One region of the Roseibium sp. MB-4 genome, then DNA from elsewhere that is predicted to be linked to it. Evidence: predicted binding sites of a transcription regulator. Region 1 holds the regulator's gene; the other holds the start of a gene.
What was found. The regulator PhoB, encoded in region 1, activates phosphate uptake and scavenging genes when phosphate is short. The targets are predictions, from matches to a motif close to TGTCATNNANCTGTCAT.
Positions count from the first base shown of each region.

Region 1 (8,434 bases):
AAACGGAGATCAACGGCGCATAATCGCCTTGTTGAACTGTGGTGGTTTCAACCGCATAACTTTTTTCCTGAACAGGCCGCTTCGGCACGTCCGGGCGGGTCGCGATGAGCTGATTCATGCCCTTGAAGGCACCGAAGAGAATGGCAAACGCCAAAGCCGTTTGAAGCAGCGCTTTCAGAACCAGCTTGGTGCGCTCCATCGGTGTCCGTGTTCGCGCTGCGGGCGGAAGGACTTCAGGACTTGGCGGCTTGCCGGTTTCCGGTTCAACGGACTGCAACATACTCAAGCTTTCTCACAGGTGCGAATGCGACGGCTCTAAACTATACGCGAACCGTGGGCATAAGATTACTTTGCACCGCAAAAAATCAAGGTTTTCAGCGCAGAAACGCGCCTTTGAGGCCGGAATTCGTGTATCCAAATGTATCAGCGGATACAGTCTGCAGGCCAGATGTCACCGGCCTGCAGTATGTTCTCAGCGGTCAAATTCGTATGTGGTGCTGCAGAATTCGCACGTCACAACGATCTTGCCATCAACTGTGACTTCTTCCACTTCGTCTGCGCTAAAGTTTGCCAAAACATTGGCAACTTTGTCGCGCGAGCAACGGCACTTGTCGGCAATCGGCTGGGCATCGAAAAGCCGGACCCCGCGCTCATGAAACAACCGGTAGAGCAGCGTTTCGACGCTGACTTCAGGATCGGTCAGCTCCACATCCTGGACCGTATCGACAAGTGCCTTGGCCTCGACCCAGGCATCATCTTCGTCAATTTCGTGACGCACGGTTCCCGCCGGCGCATCACCCGGATCGATGTCCGCCTGACGCATCCGTTCCGGCGCTTCAGGCAGGAACTGAATTAGTAAGCCACCGCCTGTCCAGGATTTGACCGGCGCATCTCCGTCCTGCCGGGTGTAGAGTTCACCGACAGCCAAACGGACTTCGGTCGGGATCTGCTCAGATCGCTCGAAGTACCGGCGCGCGACCTCTTCCAATGAGATACCATTCAGCTCGACCAAACCCTGGTAGCGCTGCATATGCTTGCCCTGATCGATGGTCATCGCCAGATGACCATGCCCGAGCAGGGCTTCTGGCGTGGCAGCACCGGCATCTATCAACCCGGCAACACGCTCTGCGTCGAACGTTGCGCAAGCACGGATTGCGTCCGGCGTTTCAAAATCGACGACCAGCATCGATACCGGACCCTGCGTCTGGGTCTGGAGTGTAAACCGCCCGTCGAACTTCAGAGAGGTTCCGAGCAGGCTTGTCAGGACAATGGCTTCCGCCAGAAGCCGGGATACCGGCTCCGGATAATCATGGCGTCCAAGAATTTTCTCAAGGATGGGGCCAAGCGCAACACTGCGCCCGCGGACATCCAGTCCTTCCACGGCAAAGGGCCGGACAGCGTCCAGCCCTGCGGGCTTGATGCCCAGTTCTTCCAAATTTAATGCCACTTTGGCTACGCCTTAAGCTGCGCCGAAACACCAGGCCAAAATGCCCTTTTGAGCATGGAGCCGGTTTTCGGCTTCGTCAAACACGACAGAGTTGGGACCGTCCATGACCTCGTTGGTGACTTCCTCGCCGCGGTGTGCCGGAAGGCAATGCATAAACAGTGCATCACCATTTGCCTCCGCCATCAGACGTTCATTTACCTGATAGGCACTCAGCAGGTTGTGACGGCTTTCGGCGTCGTCGTCGCCCATCGACACCCAGCAATCGGTGACGACACAGTCGGTCCCTTTGACAGCCTCATATGGGTCCTCGGTGACCAGAATGGAACCACCCTTGGCACGGGCGGTCTCAATCAGATCCTGCGGTGGGGCCAGTTCGGCCGGGGTAGCGATGCGCAGCTCAAAATCAAGACGCGGTGCGGCATGCACCCAGGACGCCAGAACATTGTTGCTGTCGCCGGTCCAGGCAATGCTGCGCCCGGATATGCCGCCACGATGCTCTTCGAAGGTCATGATGTCTGCCATGATCTGGCATGGATGCGAGATCTTGGTCAGGCCATTGATCACCGGAATGGTCGCGTTTTCAGCCAGTTCATTGAGGGCTTCGTGGTTCAGGATCCGGATCATGACGCCGTCGACGAACCGGGACAGCACCTTCGCCGTGTCAGCAATGGTCTCGCCCCGGCCCAGCTGCATCTCCGCACCGGTCAGCATCAACGTCTCACCGCCGAGTTCGCGCATTCCAACATCAAAGGAAATGCGGGTCCGTGTCGATGGCTGTTCGAAAATCATGGCGAGGACTTTGCCGGCGAGCGGCCCCTCACCCCGGCGAACGCCGTTGCGGGTTGCCTTGATCTTCTTTCCGGTTTCCAGAATAGCGCGCAGATCATCGCCCTCGAATTGGGTCAGATCCAGGAAGTTTTTGTACGCTCCGTTGGCGGTCATTCGGCCGCTCCTTCCAACAACTTTCTCTCAACGGCCACTGCGGCCTTCTCCAGCCGATCAACCGCATCGGAAATCTCTTCTTCCGAGATGGTCAGTGGCGGCAGGATCCGAACGACGTTGTCACCGGCCGGGACAGCAAGAATGCCCGCTTCGCGCGCGGCGGCGACATAGTCTCCCACCGGCGCGGTGCACTTGATGCCGAGCATCAGACCATTGCCCCGGACAGCCTCAAACACCTTCGGGTGGCTATCGACCAGCCCGGAAAGCTTTTGCTTGAAGGAGAGGCCCTTCTTTTGAACCTCTTCCAGAAAACCATCTGCAAGGATGACGTCCAAAACCGCATTGCCAACAGCCATGGCGAGCGGATTGCCACCGAAGGTCGTGCCGTGGGTTCCAGGAGCCAGCGCAGACGCAACTTCTTCGGTCGCAAGACAAGCGCCCATCGGGAACCCGCTGCCGATGCCCTTGGCGACGGCCATCAGATCCGGATCAACGCCAGTCCACTGATGCGCGAACATTTTTCCGGTCCGGCCGACACCCGTCTGGATTTCGTCAAAGATCAGCAGGGCTCCGGTTTCATCACAAAGCTTACGCAGAGCGCGCAGGAATTCGTAGTCGACTTCCCGAATGCCGCCCTCGCCTTGGATGGGTTCGATCGCGATCGCTGCGGTTTGCGGACCGACCATGGCTTTCAAGGCCTCCAAGTCCCCGCTGGGCACCTGATCGAAGCCCGGGGCCTTCGGTCCGAAACCTTCCAGATATTTCGCCTGGCCACCTGCTGCGATCGTGCCGAGTGTCCGGCCATGGAAAGCGCCTTCAAAGGTCACGATCTGATACCGGTCCTGCTCATTGCGGTCATAGTGATAACGCCGGGCACACTTGATCGCCGCTTCCATTGCTTCGGCGCCGGAATTCACGAACAGTACCTTGTCAGCAAATGTTGCATCGGTGAGGCGCTGCGCAAACCGCGCGCCATCCGGCATCTGGTGCAGATTGGAAATATGCCAGAGCTTGGCCGCCTGATCCTGAAGAGCCTGGACCAGATGCGGATGAGCATGTCCGAGCGAATTTACCGCGATCCCGGACCCGCAATCGAGAAATCGTCGGCCGTCACTCGTAACAAGCCAGACACCTTCCCCGTGATCGAATGACAGGTTCGATCTTGCGTAGTTTCCAAAAAGCGCGGACGCGGACATACCTCTTTAGTCTCCTTTGGCCGCCGGAAGCGCCACTGGTATCGGACCGTCGGAACTCCGGGGCATCGCCTTAATTACAGGCCAAAAACGCAATGTGCCGCCAAAGCGGCGGCACGTTGCAAGATCCTTATACACTGCCGAGGTCCCCGCCTGTCAATGGAAATGGCCATTGCCGGGGTTCGGGCTGTTTTATGTAAAAGTCTCAAGGACCTCGCATCTGTTGGGGAAAAGTCCGTTCATCCCCAACTCACTGCAGCCTGACGGTTGCTTCACAAATTAACGTTATTGTAACCTTTGACTAATCAGACACGACATCTCGTGCGGCGTATCAAATAGAGGCACAAGATATGCCATAATGGACTTGCGTTCGCGTGTCCAATAACGGGATTTTGGCCAGTCACTGGCCTTGGCAAGGGGTGCGGCAATGAGTTGGACGAACGAACGAGTTGAGCTTTTGAAGAAGCTCTGGAGCGATGGTTTGAGTGCAAGCCAGATTGCGGGTGAGCTTGGCGGTGTCACCCGGAACGCGGTGATTGGCAAGGTACACCGGCTTGGTCTTTCCGGCCGCGCAAAGTCTTCTTCTTCAAGCGCGAAACCGCGCCGTCCCCGCACAACGGCCAATCCGGCGTCTCAATCGGCACCGAAACGTCCGCAAACACAGCCGCAGACCCAAGGTTCCGCAGCGCTGAAGATGGAGCCGACGCCAGCCCCGGTCGCAGAGGTTCAACCCGTTGCAGAACCGATCGCTGACGTTGTTCCGATGTCCAAGCGGGCGACTATCCTGACGTTAACTGAGCGCACCTGTAAGTGGCCGATCGGCGATCCGGCGACAGAAGACTTCTACTTCTGCGGTCAGGTTTCCGAAGCCGGCGTTCCCTACTGCCCCTACCACTGCAAGATCGCTTACCAGCCGGTCGCAGACCGCCGCCGGAGCGCCAACAACAAGACCAGTGTTGCCCAGGCTTCCTGATCTCGAAATACCCAAGAAAAAGCCCGCCGATTTGGCGGGCTTTTTTGTTTGTCTTGAAAGTCTCGATCAGGCTGCCGTGAACTGGTCGTTGAAGGCATAACCAGCCCCGCGCACCGTGCGGATCGGGTCTTTCGCCTTGCCCTTGTTCAGCGCTTTGCGCAGCCGGCCTACGTGAACATCGACCGTGCGTTCATCCACATACACATCGTGCCCCCAAACACCATCCAAGAGCTGTTCGCGTGAAAAGACCCGGCCTGGTGCGGTCATCAGGAATTCCAGAAGGCGAAACTCTGTTGGCCCCAAATGGATTTCCTTGGTGCTGCGCCGGACGCGGTGTGTTTCCCGGTCAAGTTCGATGTCGCCGGAGCGCAGCATCGTGGACACCACCTCCGGGCTTGCCCGCCGCAAGATCGCGCGGACACGCGCCATCAGTTCGGGCACTGAGAACGGTTTGACCACGTAGTCGTCCGCTCCGGTCGACAGGCCTCTGATGCGCTCGGCTTCCTCGCCGCGCGCCGTGAGCATGATGACCGGCAAGCGCTCGGTGTCTTCGCGTGCCCGCAGGCGCCGGCACAGTTCGATTCCGGACAGTCCGGGCAACATCCAGTCCAGCAACAAAAGGTCCGGCTGGGTTTCCCGGAGGCGGATTTCCGCCTCGTCGCCGCGGACACAGGTCTCGACGGCGTATCCTTCAGCTTCCAGATTGTACCGCAACAGAAGGCTCAACGGTTCTTCGTCTTCGACGATGAGGACCTTCGGCATGAATTCTCGCTCCAATTCCCTCAGCCGGCACTAAAGCGCCGGCTTACAGTTCCTGCTTCACAACCCGCTCAGGCGGGCTCTGGCAACTCACATAGCGCCGGTTTCATCAACCTTGGTGCGGTCTTCCGGAAGCCGCTCGCCCGTCACCATGAAGAAGACGTTTTCGGCAATGTTGGTGGCATGATCGCCGATCCGCTCGATATTCTTCGCACAGAATAGAAGATGGACGCAGGAGGTGATCACCCGTGGATCTTCCATCATGTACGTCAGAAGTTCGCGGAACAGAGAGGTGTAGATCGCATCGACTTCGGCATCAGCTTCCTGCACGTGGCGCGCAGCCTCTGCATTGCGTCCGGTGTAGGCATCCAGAACCTTTTTCAGCTGCCCAAGGGCTAGCTCGGTCATGTGCTCCACGCCGATTGCCAACTTCTTGCTCTGAATGTCGTTGTCGATTGCGATTGCCCGCTTGGCAACGTTCTTTGCAAGATCGCCAACACGCTCCAGATCGTTCGCGATCCGGCTGGCGGCTGTGATTTCGCGCAGATCTTGCCCCATCGGCTGACGGCGCACGATCATTGCAATCAGGCCTTCCTCGACGTCCTGGTGCAGCGCATCAAGACGGCGATCCTGATCAATCACGCGGCGCGCCAAATCAGTGTCCCCGGACACGAGGGCGGAAACGGCTTCTGCAAATGCTTTTTCTGCAAGACCGCCCATTTCAGCGATCCGGCCGGCCATGACGTTCAATTCGTCATCATAAGCCGTGACTGTATGTTCAGACATCCTGTGTCCCTTCGAAAAAATGTGCGATCCGGTTAACCGAAGCGGCCGGTAATGTAGTCCTGCGTACGCTTGTCCACCGGGTTGGTGAAGATATCCTGTGTTGGACCTTCTTCAACCAGAATTCCCAAGTGGAAGAATGCAGTGCGCTGAGACACGCGAGCGGCCTGCTGCATGGAGTGCGTTACGATCACGATCGTGTAGTTCTCGCGCAACTCGTCGATCAGCTCCTCAACCTTGGCGGTCGCGATCGGATCGAGAGCGGAACACGGCTCATCCATCAGGATCACTTCCGGGCTAACGGCAATCGCGCGTGCAATACACAGGCGCTGCTGCTGACCACCGGACATGCCGGTCCCAGGTTCGTCGAGACGATCCTTGGCTTCTTCCCAAAGACCCGCCTTTTGCAGGCTGGAGGCCACGATGTCATCAAGCTCAGCCCGGTTCCGGGCCAGACCGTGAATGCGCGGGCCGTAGGCTACGTTGTCGTAGATCGATTTCGGGAACGGGTTCGGCTTCTGGAACACCATTCCGACCTTGGCGCGCAACTGCACCGGATCGACTTTCGGATCGTAGATGTCTTCGCCGTCGATCTGGATGGAGCCTTCGACCCGGCAGATATCGATCGTGTCGTTCATGCGGTTGATGGTCCGCAAGAATGTCGACTTGCCACACCCGGACGGGCCAATGAAGGCCGTGACCGAACGCGGCTGGATTTCAATATCCACGTCCTTGATCGCGTGCGTGTCGCCGTAATAGACCTGCACTTTGTTGGCTGAAATCTTGCTGTCGGTCATATCTGTCGCCTGTTCAATTTTCGGCATGTCATTCATGGGTACGCCTCCTTACCAGCGACGCTCAAACCTGCGGCGCAGGATAATCGCGAGGATGTTCATAGACAGAAGGAAGATCAGGAGGACGATGATACCGCCCCAGGCTTTCTCATAGAACGCGAAGTCCGAACGGGCCGCCCAGGTGTAGATCTGAGCAGGCATTGCGGAGTTCGGGTCCATAAATCCGGAAACGAAACCGTCCGGATATCCGCGGGCCACAAAGCCGACCATCCCGATGAGAAGCAGCGGTGCTGTTTCACCAAGAGCCTGAGCCAGACCGATGATGGTTCCGGTCAAGATGCCTGGCATCGCCAAGGGCAAAACATGATGGAACACGGCCTGCATTTTTGAGGCTCCAACGCCCAGGGCTGCGTCGCGGATGCTTGGCGGCACGGCCTTCAGCGAGGCGCGTGTGGAGATGATGATTGTGGGCAGCGTCATAAGTGTCAAAACAAGACCGCCAACGATCGGCGCCGATTGCGGCAAGTGCATGAACTGGATGAACACCGCAAGACCAAGAATACCGAAGACGATGGACGGAACGGCCGCAAGGTTCGAGATGTTCACCTCGATCAAATCAGTGAACTTGTTCTGCGGTGCAAACTCTTCAAGATAGATGGATGCAGCCACCCCAATCGGCAGGGACAGGAACAAGACCACCAGCATCATGAAGAACGATCCGACCACAGAGGCTCCGATGCCGGCACCGCCCGGATTGTCCACGCCGGAGTCTGCCCCGGTGATGAACGGCCAGTTGAAGACCGTCTGGATAATCCCGCTCTCGACCAGCACATCGACCAGATCCAGATCGGATTTCTGGAGGAACCGGCTGTCTGTGATGTTGTCCCGGGTCAGGCGGCCATTCATGTAACCATCAACACGGGAGGATGCCGCCAGTTCGAAGGCAACCGGCTGACCAAGCTGGTCCGGGTTCGCCCGGTAGAACTCGCGAATGGTGCTTCCCGGCTTGCCGACAATCCGCTCAATAGCAGCAATATCGAACGGAACCTGGATGTCCTTTTGCTCAAACTGCGCGCTCATCGCTTCAGTGAACACAGCCTCGTAAGCCCGTGTCTTGAAGAGCTGGCTTTCAGCATCGTCGAACTGTTCTTGGGTGACCGTAAACTCAACAGTCAGGACGGTCCGCGTAAAGGCTGGAATGCCTTCGCTAATGATTGAGTAGGCAAGGACGACCAAGAAAAACAGACCGGCTCCGATAGCGGCAATGCCGTAAGCCTGAAAGCGTTTCTCGGACGCATTGCGTTTCTTTGTCAGCTCGTCCGTCGCATACAGTGAGCGCGGCTGTGCTGACGTTTTTTCAGGCGCTTTTGCACCTTCTGGAGAAAGAGTTGCGTCGGTCATCAGTCATACTGCTCCCGGTATTTGCGCACGATGTAGAGCGCGACAATGTTCAAACCGAGCGTCACCACAAAGAGCGTCATGCCCAGCGCAAAGGCGACCAGCGCCACCGGGGATGCAAAGTCTGCATCGCCCGTCAGCTGGC
Region 1 covers NZ_JBRKQB010000001.1:2,010,316-2,018,749, forward strand. Annotated here, with positions in the region: gene ACVDG4_RS09305 (efflux RND transporter periplasmic adaptor subunit) at 1-280, opposite strand, end outside; gene ACVDG4_RS09310 (Hsp33 family molecular chaperone) at 473-1,447, opposite strand; gene argF (ornithine carbamoyltransferase) at 1,460-2,389, opposite strand; gene ACVDG4_RS09320 (aspartate aminotransferase family protein) at 2,386-3,585, opposite strand; gene ACVDG4_RS09325 (GcrA family cell cycle regulator) at 4,010-4,555, shown strand; gene phoB (phosphate regulon transcriptional regulator PhoB) at 4,622-5,317, opposite strand; gene phoU (phosphate signaling complex protein PhoU) at 5,405-6,100, opposite strand; gene pstB (phosphate ABC transporter ATP-binding protein PstB) at 6,133-6,921, opposite strand; gene pstA (phosphate ABC transporter permease PstA) at 6,943-8,292, opposite strand; gene pstC (phosphate ABC transporter permease subunit PstC) at 8,292-8,434, opposite strand, start outside.

Region 2 (8,434 bases), on a different contig from region 1:
CTTTTTGGGCGTTTGGCACGAGCTTGGGGCTTGGCGTTCGAGAAGACGCGGCGAGACCCTTGGAGCGAACGTTCCGGGGCCGTTTGCGTATAAACAACGGCTTGAAAGCCAATTAAACTGAAACCGCAGAGGAGTTTGCGACCATTCGCCGTCCGTTCCGCGCCCCGCCTCCCACGAAGGAAGGCCCGCGCACAAACCAAGAAATTCGCGTTCGCGAAGTCCAGCTTATTGACCACGAAGGCGCCAACCGCGGCGTTATATCGACCGAAGAGGCGATGGATATCGCCATGGATGCCGGTCTGGATCTTGTAGAAATCCAGCCGAATGCCAATCCGCCGGTCTGCAAAATTCTGGACTACGGCCGATACAAATATCAGGCACAGAAGAAAGCTGCAGAAGCCCGCAAAAAGCAGAAGACCGTCGAGATCAAGGAGATCAAGATGCGTCCGAACATCGACACCCATGATTATGAGGTGAAGATGAAAAACATGCTGCGCTTCTTCAACGACGGCGACAAGGTGAAGGTCACGCTCCGTTTCAGGGGCCGCGAAATGGCGCACCAGGATCTCGGCATGAAACTTTTGCACAAGGTTCGTGATGAGACCTCGGAAATTGCCAAGGTGGAATCCCATCCGAAACTGGAAGGCCGCCAGATGGTGATGGTCTTGGCTCCGATTAAGTAAGCGACCTGTCAGAAACGTTACAGAACCCCGCCAATCGGCGGGGTTTTTTGTTGCCCGTCATGGCGGGCAAAATGTTTGCGAAAGGCATTTGGAGTGAGCCCCGTCAGTTTTGTGAAGAGCCGACTGAACGACGGCGGATCCTGATAACCGACGGCAAAGCAGATATCCGATACAGTCCGGCCCGTTTCGCTCAGCAAATCCCTGGCCCGCTCTATGCGCAACTCTTGCAAGTATCCATTGGGCGTCATTCCTGTCGCAGCCTTGAACCGGCGCAAAAACGTGCGATCCGGCAGCCCGGAAGCGCTGGCAATTTCCTTAACGCTCAGGGCATCTGCATATCGCGCGTCGATCAGGTGTTGTGATTTTAAAATAGCCGCATCGCCATGCCGCAGATGCGGTGAAAACCGCCTGAACCGGCGCTGATCCCGGCGGCGCATGTCCACGATGAAGTAGCCAGCCGTGCGTGCGGCCACGCCGTACCCAAGAAATCGTTCAATGACCACTAGGCCGAGGTCGACCCAGGCCATCAAGCCACCAGCCGTGATGAGGTCGCTGTATTCGATCAACAGTTGATCAGTATTGAAGGACATGTCCGGATAGCGCTTGGAAAGCCTCTGTTCCAGCCCCCAATGTGTGGTTACCGGTCGACCGGCAGCAATGCCAGCTTCTGCGATAAAGGTAACCCCGGTGCAGGCGGAACAGACAACCGCACCCTTCCCGTGCTGGTAAGCTGTGTATCGTGGCAATTCCGGCACATCGGCTGCACGCACCTCCGATGCAGAGGGCGGCAGGATCAGTGCGTCGAACGAACGGCCTCCCGGCACAAAGGTCGAGATCGTTTCAACGGCAACCGAATGCTCCGAAATACTTGCGGCATACCCAAGCACATCCTGAAGCCCCAAGACGGCCGATTGAAGACAGCCCGGATAAGCCAAAATCGCCAAACTGTAGGAGCGTGCCACCATCTGGCGTATCTAGCACAAGATCTGTCATTTGCGCCAATCGCACTCATCGGTACTTTCTGTACATTTGAGGACAATGGAAATTCATGGAGCTCTCATGTCAACTACAAGCACCACAAGTCCTCTGCACATCGGCGACATCGCAATCACGCCACTTTCAGATGGCCATCTCGATATTCCCGCCGCCTATTTCTCCAATGCAAGCGATGAAGAGATCCAGGCGGTCAGTCCAACCACCCGGTTTGGCGCAACATGCTGGCTGATCGAAACCGGACACAAAAAGGTTCTCGTGGATGCAGGGTCTGGAACTTGGCTAAAAGCGCGTTTTCCCGAGACCGGATTCATCACGGCATCGGGGTCTTTCCTAATAAACGCGGCCAACGACATCACAGACATCATTCTGACTCACATGCATGCCGACCACATCGGCGGCCTGGTTGCGGACGGTCAAAGCTTGTTTCCCAATGCAACTGTCCACCTTCAAAACAGCGAGTGGGCGTTCTGGACCGACGAAAACCTGGTGGAGGCCGTACCGGAGGACAAAAGACCCATCGTCCAACTAATCCAGTCCTTGGCACGCCCAATCGCCTCCCAAATCAAACTTCATGACGGGGATGCGGACCTGGAAAATGGAATTCATGTCACGAGTGCCCAAGGACACACGCCCGGCCATCAGGTCGTCAGGATCTCAAGTGGCGGCAAACAGGTGATGCTGCTGGGGGATGCCCTGGTGTCCGGCGTTCTGCAGTTTGCTAATGCTGACGTCCACTATGCGTTGGACAGCGCGCCTGAGACAGCGGCAGCAACCCGGAATACTCTATTTGCCGAACTCGCCGCCGAGCAGATCCCTTTCGCGGCAACCCATCTTGAGGCCCCGGACTTCGGCACTCTGACAGCAACCGGCAGCGACGGATATCACTTCGAGCCTTTGGCTTAGGTGCTCTGGCTGAGAGACACCCAACCACCGTCCTTTGCGGATTGAAACAACGCATCCAGAACTGCCATGTTCTGGATTGCGTCCTCCACCCCAAAAGAAAGGGGTACTTCACCAAGAATGGCACGGCCGAAGACATCTGCCATTTCGGCATACTGATCGCAAGGCGCGATGTTCTCGGTCACCGCGGACCCATCGCCGAGCTTTGACCCGTCATCGAGCCTTAATTCGGTTGCCCCGCCTTGCGGCGCGTTGACGGGAATAAGTAGTTCGAGCCGCTTCTTCGTTCCAACAAGCTGGAAACGCTGATGCGGCGTCAATTGGGTGGACACGGTGAAACTCAAATGACGGCCCTGCCCGAAGTCCAGCAAGGCACTCGTCGTCCGGTCAGTTCCGAATTCCGGATCCCGGTCGATCAGCGCAACAACACGGTGCGGCTCAGCTTCAAAAAAATACCGGCCGGCCAGCATCGTGTAGCATCCGATATCGAGCAGCGCGCCACCGCCGATTTCGGCATTGTTTCGGATGTTCGCCGGGTCCGCGTTGAAATAGCTGAAGAACCCCTGGATCGCTTTCAACTCGCCCAATTCTCCGGACCGGACCAGATCACGGGCTCTGATCCATTGCGGATGGGCGCGTACCATAAAGGCTTCCGCAATCAGCCGGCCTTCTTGGGCACTCAGGAGCTGACGTGCCTCGTCCGCGTTGAGGGCAATCGGCTTCTCGCACAGGACATGTTTTCCGGCAGCTGCCGCCCGCAGGGTCAACGGCACATGCAAATGGTTCGGCAGCGGATTGTAGATCGCATCGATATCTGGATCGGCCAGAAGATCCTCGTAGGCCCCATAGGCTTTGGGAATTTCAAGCTGATCGGCCGCGTCTTGGGCACGCTCGAGGCCACGGGAAGCAATAGCTGCAACATGTCCGGTCTCGGACGATTTTATCCCAGGAATGACCTTCTCCCGGCCAATTTTTGCCGTTGACAGAACGCCCCACCGGATTTGCTTCGTGCCGCTCATGTTTATCTCCTGCACCTCAAACAAAAATCCCGGCCAATGGCCGGGATTGCCAATTTCTTTTACCAAAACAATCAGTATTTATCAGGCACGTAAAGGTGTTCCGGTAGAACTTTGCGCTCGTAGTCCGGGTTAAACCGGCGTTCCGGCAGGGTAATTGGATCATGCGGCACGTCTTCGTACGGCAGCATCGACAAGAGATGGCTGATGCAGTTGAGGCGGGCCTGCTTCTTGTCGTTCCCTTCCACGATGAACCACGGCGCTTCGGGAATGTTGGTCCGCTCGAACGTCTCTTCCTTGGCCTTGGTATAGTCTTCCCAACGCACGCGGGATTCCAGATCCATCGGCGACAGCTTCCACTGCTTCAACGGATCATGAATGCGCATCAGAAAGCGCAGCTGCTGCTCTTCATCGGTGATGGAGAACCAGTATTTGATCAGCCGGATGCCGGATCGGACCAGCATGCGCTCAAATTCCGGAACGTCGTTGAAAAATTCCTCGACCTGATCTTCTGACGCAAACCCCATCACGCGTTCAACGCCTGACCGGTTGTACCAGGAGCGATCGAACAGCACCATCTCACCAGCCGCCGGCAGATGCGGCACATAACGCTGGAAATACCACTGGCTCTTTTCGCGGTCTGACGGCGCCGGCAAGGCAACAACACGGGCCACCCGCGGGTTAAGGCGCTGCATGATCCGCTTGATCACACCGCCTTTGCCAGCAGCATCTCGGCCTTCGAATATGACGACGATCTTCTCGCCGGTATGCTGAACCCAGTCTTGCAGTTTCACCAGCTCTGCCTGGAGCATCAACAGCTCGTGGAAATAGGTTTTCCGGTCGAGGGGGGATTTGTGCTTCTTGTCAGCAATGTACTGAAGATCCTTGGCGATCAGGAAATCATCGATTTCCATCTCGAGTTCTTCATCCATGCTGTCGGCCCACTCGTTTTCCACCCAGGTCTTGGCGTCCTCACTCATCCGACTGTTCCTTATGCATAATTTAAACGCGTCTCACCTGCACTGAGAGCCCGAAATCCATGACAGGAGTTTGACAGTAACGTCAGTCGATGAACCGCCGCAATGCGCTCCCTCAAAGTCCATACCTCGGAATCCACTTGCTAAATGAATGAACGTTCATTAATATGACGCAAGTGGAGGAGACGTAATGGCGCTTTCAGCACGCCCGCAGCCGCGGCAACGCGGCCTGGAAACTGCAGAAAAGGTTCGAAAAGCGGCCCTGCGGCTTTTTGCGGCGTCAGGATACGCAGCCGTATCCATGCGCGACATCGCAACCCAGGTCGGCGTTCAGCCGGGTGCGCTCTACAATCACTTCCCCACCAAGCAGCACATTTTGAAAGACTTGATGCTGAGCCACATGGCCGACTTGCTGGCGGCTTGGGACACTGCAGATTTCCCGGATGAAACCGACCCGATCGAACGCTTTGTGCGATTTCACATCCGGTATCACCTGGAACGCGCAGATGAAGTCTTCATCGCCTATATGGAATTGCGCAGCCTTGATGCCGAGAACTTCGCGATCGTCGAGGCCGAGCGCCGGCGCTATGAAACCATTCTGACAGAGATCTTGAGCGAAGGCGCAGAAAGCGGCCGCTATCACATCGACAACGCCAAAGTGACGACACGTGCGATCATCGCCATGCTGACCGGCATTCCGGCCTGGTACCGGCCCGGCGGCGATCTGTCGAAAGAAGAGATCGAAACGCTTTACCTCAACATGGTGCGCAAAAGCATCACCCCAGAAACGAACGATAATCCTGGCAATCCAGACACCGGAGACCGGATGGCATGAGCATCCTCAAATCGAGCCTATCGCCCAAGAGCGCCGAGTTCACCGCCAACAAGGCCACGCATGAAGACGCCATGGCGCAGATCAAGGCCGCTGCACAAACAGCGCTGGACGGCGGCGGCGAAACCGCCCGTGAGCGCCATGTCTCCCGCGGCAAGATCCTGCCGCGCGAACGTGTCTCCCGCCTGCTGGATCCGGGCTCGCCGTTTCTGGAAGTCGGCATGCTGGCCGCCCACGACATGTATGATGGCGCAGCACCGTCGGCCGGTATGATTGCGGGTATTGGCCGGGTCGAAGGACAGGACGTCATGATCCTGGCCAATGACGCGACGGTCAAAGGCGGCACCTACTATCCGCTGTCCGTGAAGAAGCACCTGCGTGCCCAGGAAATCGCCGAGCAGAACAACTTGCCATGCGTCTATCTGGTCGACAGCGGTGGTGCCAACCTGCCCAACCAGGATGAGGTCTTCCCGGACCGTGACCACTTTGGCCGGATCTTCTTCAACCAGGCCAACATGTCGGCGAAAGGCATTGCCCAGATCGCGGTTGTGATGGGCTCGTGCACGGCTGGCGGTGCCTATGTTCCGGCCATGTCGGACGAGACCATCATCGTCAAGAACCAGGGCACCATCTTCCTTGCCGGTCCGCCTCTGGTGAAAGCGGCCACCGGGGAAGAGGTGTCCGCAGAAGACCTTGGCGGCGGTGACGTCCATACCCGTTTGTCTGGCGTCGCCGATCACCTTGCGCGTGATGACGCGCATGCGCTTGCCATCGCCCGCCGGTCCATCGCGAGCCTCAACCGCACCAAAGCCTCGCAGCTTGCCCTGCAGACGCCCGAAGATCCGCTCTACGATCCGGAGGAAATCCTCGGCGTCGTCCCGGCGGACCTGAAAACGCCCTATGACATTCGCGAAGTCATTGCCCGCGTGGTCGACGGCTCAAGATTTGACGAGTTTAAGGCCCGTTATGGCACCACGCTGGTCTGCGGCTTTGCCCATATTCACGGCATGCCGGTCGGCATCATCGCCAACAACGGCGTTCTCTTCTCCGAAAGCGCGGTCAAGGGCGCGCATTTCGTCGAACTCTGCTCCCAGCGCAAGGTGCCTCTGGTATTCCTGCAGAACATCACGGGCTTTATGGTCGGCCAGAAATACGAAAGCGGCGGGATCGCGAAGGACGGTGCCAAGCTGGTGACCGCCGTTGCCACGACGAAGGTACCGAAAATCACGATGCTGGTCGGCGGGTCTTTTGGTGCCGGCAACTACGGCATGTGTGGCCGGGCCTATTCGCCGCGTTTCCTGTGGACCTGGCCGAACTCGCGCATCTCTGTCATGGGCGGGGAACAGGCCGCCGGCGTTCTGGCAACCGTTCGCCGCGACGGCATCGAGCGCAAGGGCGGCAGCTGGTCCAAGGAAGACGAAGCCGAATTCAAACAGCCGATCATCAACCAGTTTGAGGAACAGGGTCACCCGCTCTATGCCTCAGCCCGGCTTTGGGATGACGGCATCATCGATCCGCGTAAAACCCGCGACATTCTGGGTCTTTCTTTGTCGGCGTCCCTGAATGCCCCGATCGAAGACACCAAGTTTGGCCTGTTCCGGATGTGATGTGATGACCTTGGAAGAACTCAAAAAGAAATATCCGGGGGCAGAAACCTTCAAGTTCGGCGACGGACCCGAACTCAGCAGCCTTCTGATCGGCCTGGTCCGCGCAGGTAAAAAGACCGCGACGTGCGGTGCTTTGCGCGACTTTGCAGACGGCGGCGAAGCGATGCCCGAAGTCGGACGCATGGATATCGTTCTCAACTGGGACGGGTCTCCGGCCCTCGTCATTGAAACGCTCGAACTGACCCAATCCCGTTTTTGCGATGTGTTGGCGGACTTTGCACTTGCAGAAGGTGAGAACGACACACTCGAAGGCTGGCAAAAAGACCACCAGAGCTATTTCGAGCGCAATGGCGGCTTTGATCCGGAAATAATGCTCGTGTGCGAACGATTCAAAGTGGTTGAAGACCTTAAGACGGAAGGCATCTGACAATGTTTAAGAAAATCCTCATTGCCAACCGTGGTGAAATCGCCTGCCGGGTCATGGAAACAGCCCGCGAACTCGGCGTTAAAACCGTGGCTGTCTATTCCGACGCCGATGCAAACGCCAAACACGTTGCGATGGCCGACGAAGCGTACCGCATCGGCCCGGCTCCTGTCTCCGAGAGCTATCTGCAGATCGCCAAGATCATCAAGGTCTGCAAACAAAGCGGCGCAGAGGCGGTCCACCCGGGATACGGCTTCCTGTCGGAAAACCCGGACTTCGTTGACGCGCTGGACGCGGCCGGGATCACCTTCATCGGCCCGAGCGCAAATGCCATCCGCGCCATGGGCCTGAAAGACGCCGCCAAGGCACTGATGGAAAAGGCTGGCGTTCCGGTCGTACCGGGCTACCACCGGGAGACCCAGGACCCTGGTTTCTTGCAGATCCAGGCCGGCAAGATCGGCTATCCGGTTTTGATCAAGGCGCGCGCTGGCGGCGGCGGCAAAGGCATGCGCAAGGTTGAACGGGCGGAAGACTTTATCTCCGCGCTCAAATCCGCCCAGCGCGAAGGCGAGGCAAGCTTTGGTGACGGCCAGGTCCTGATCGAGAAATATGTCGCCAAGCCGCGTCACATCGAAATCCAGGTCTTCGGCGACAATCATGGCAATGCCGTGCATCTGTTTGAGCGCGACTGCTCGCTGCAAAGGCGCCACCAGAAGGTCATTGAGGAGGCTCCGGCCCCCGACATGCCGGAAGAGATGCGCACGGCCATGGGTGAGGCGGCCGTTAAGGCGGCCAAGGCGATCAACTATTCCGGCGCCGGCACCATCGAATTCATTGTTGACGTTTCCGAAGGTCTGCGTGCCGACCGCTTCTATTTCATGGAGATGAACACGCGTCTGCAAGTTGAGCACCCGGTAACAGAGCTGATCACGGGACAGGACCTCGTCGAGTGGCAGCTGCGTGTTGCCTCAGGAGAGCCTCTGCCAAAGGCGCAGGAAG
Region 2 covers NZ_JBRKQB010000004.1:554,335-562,768, reverse strand. Annotated here, with positions in the region: gene infC (translation initiation factor IF-3) at 144-683, shown strand; gene ACVDG4_RS22280 (GlxA family transcriptional regulator) at 701-1,648, opposite strand; gene ACVDG4_RS22275 (MBL fold metallo-hydrolase) at 1,743-2,582, shown strand; gene ACVDG4_RS22270 (Gfo/Idh/MocA family protein) at 2,579-3,598, opposite strand; gene ppk2 (polyphosphate kinase 2) at 3,670-4,575, opposite strand; gene ACVDG4_RS22260 (TetR/AcrR family transcriptional regulator) at 4,763-5,407, shown strand; gene ACVDG4_RS22255 (carboxyl transferase domain-containing protein) at 5,404-7,011, shown strand; gene ACVDG4_RS22250 (ASCH domain-containing protein) at 7,016-7,438, shown strand; gene ACVDG4_RS22245 (acetyl/propionyl/methylcrotonyl-CoA carboxylase subunit alpha) at 7,441-8,434, shown strand, end outside.
Region 2: ppk2 (polyphosphate kinase 2) is a predicted target of PhoB. The motif match lies at 4,635-4,651, and genes of this name have one in related genera.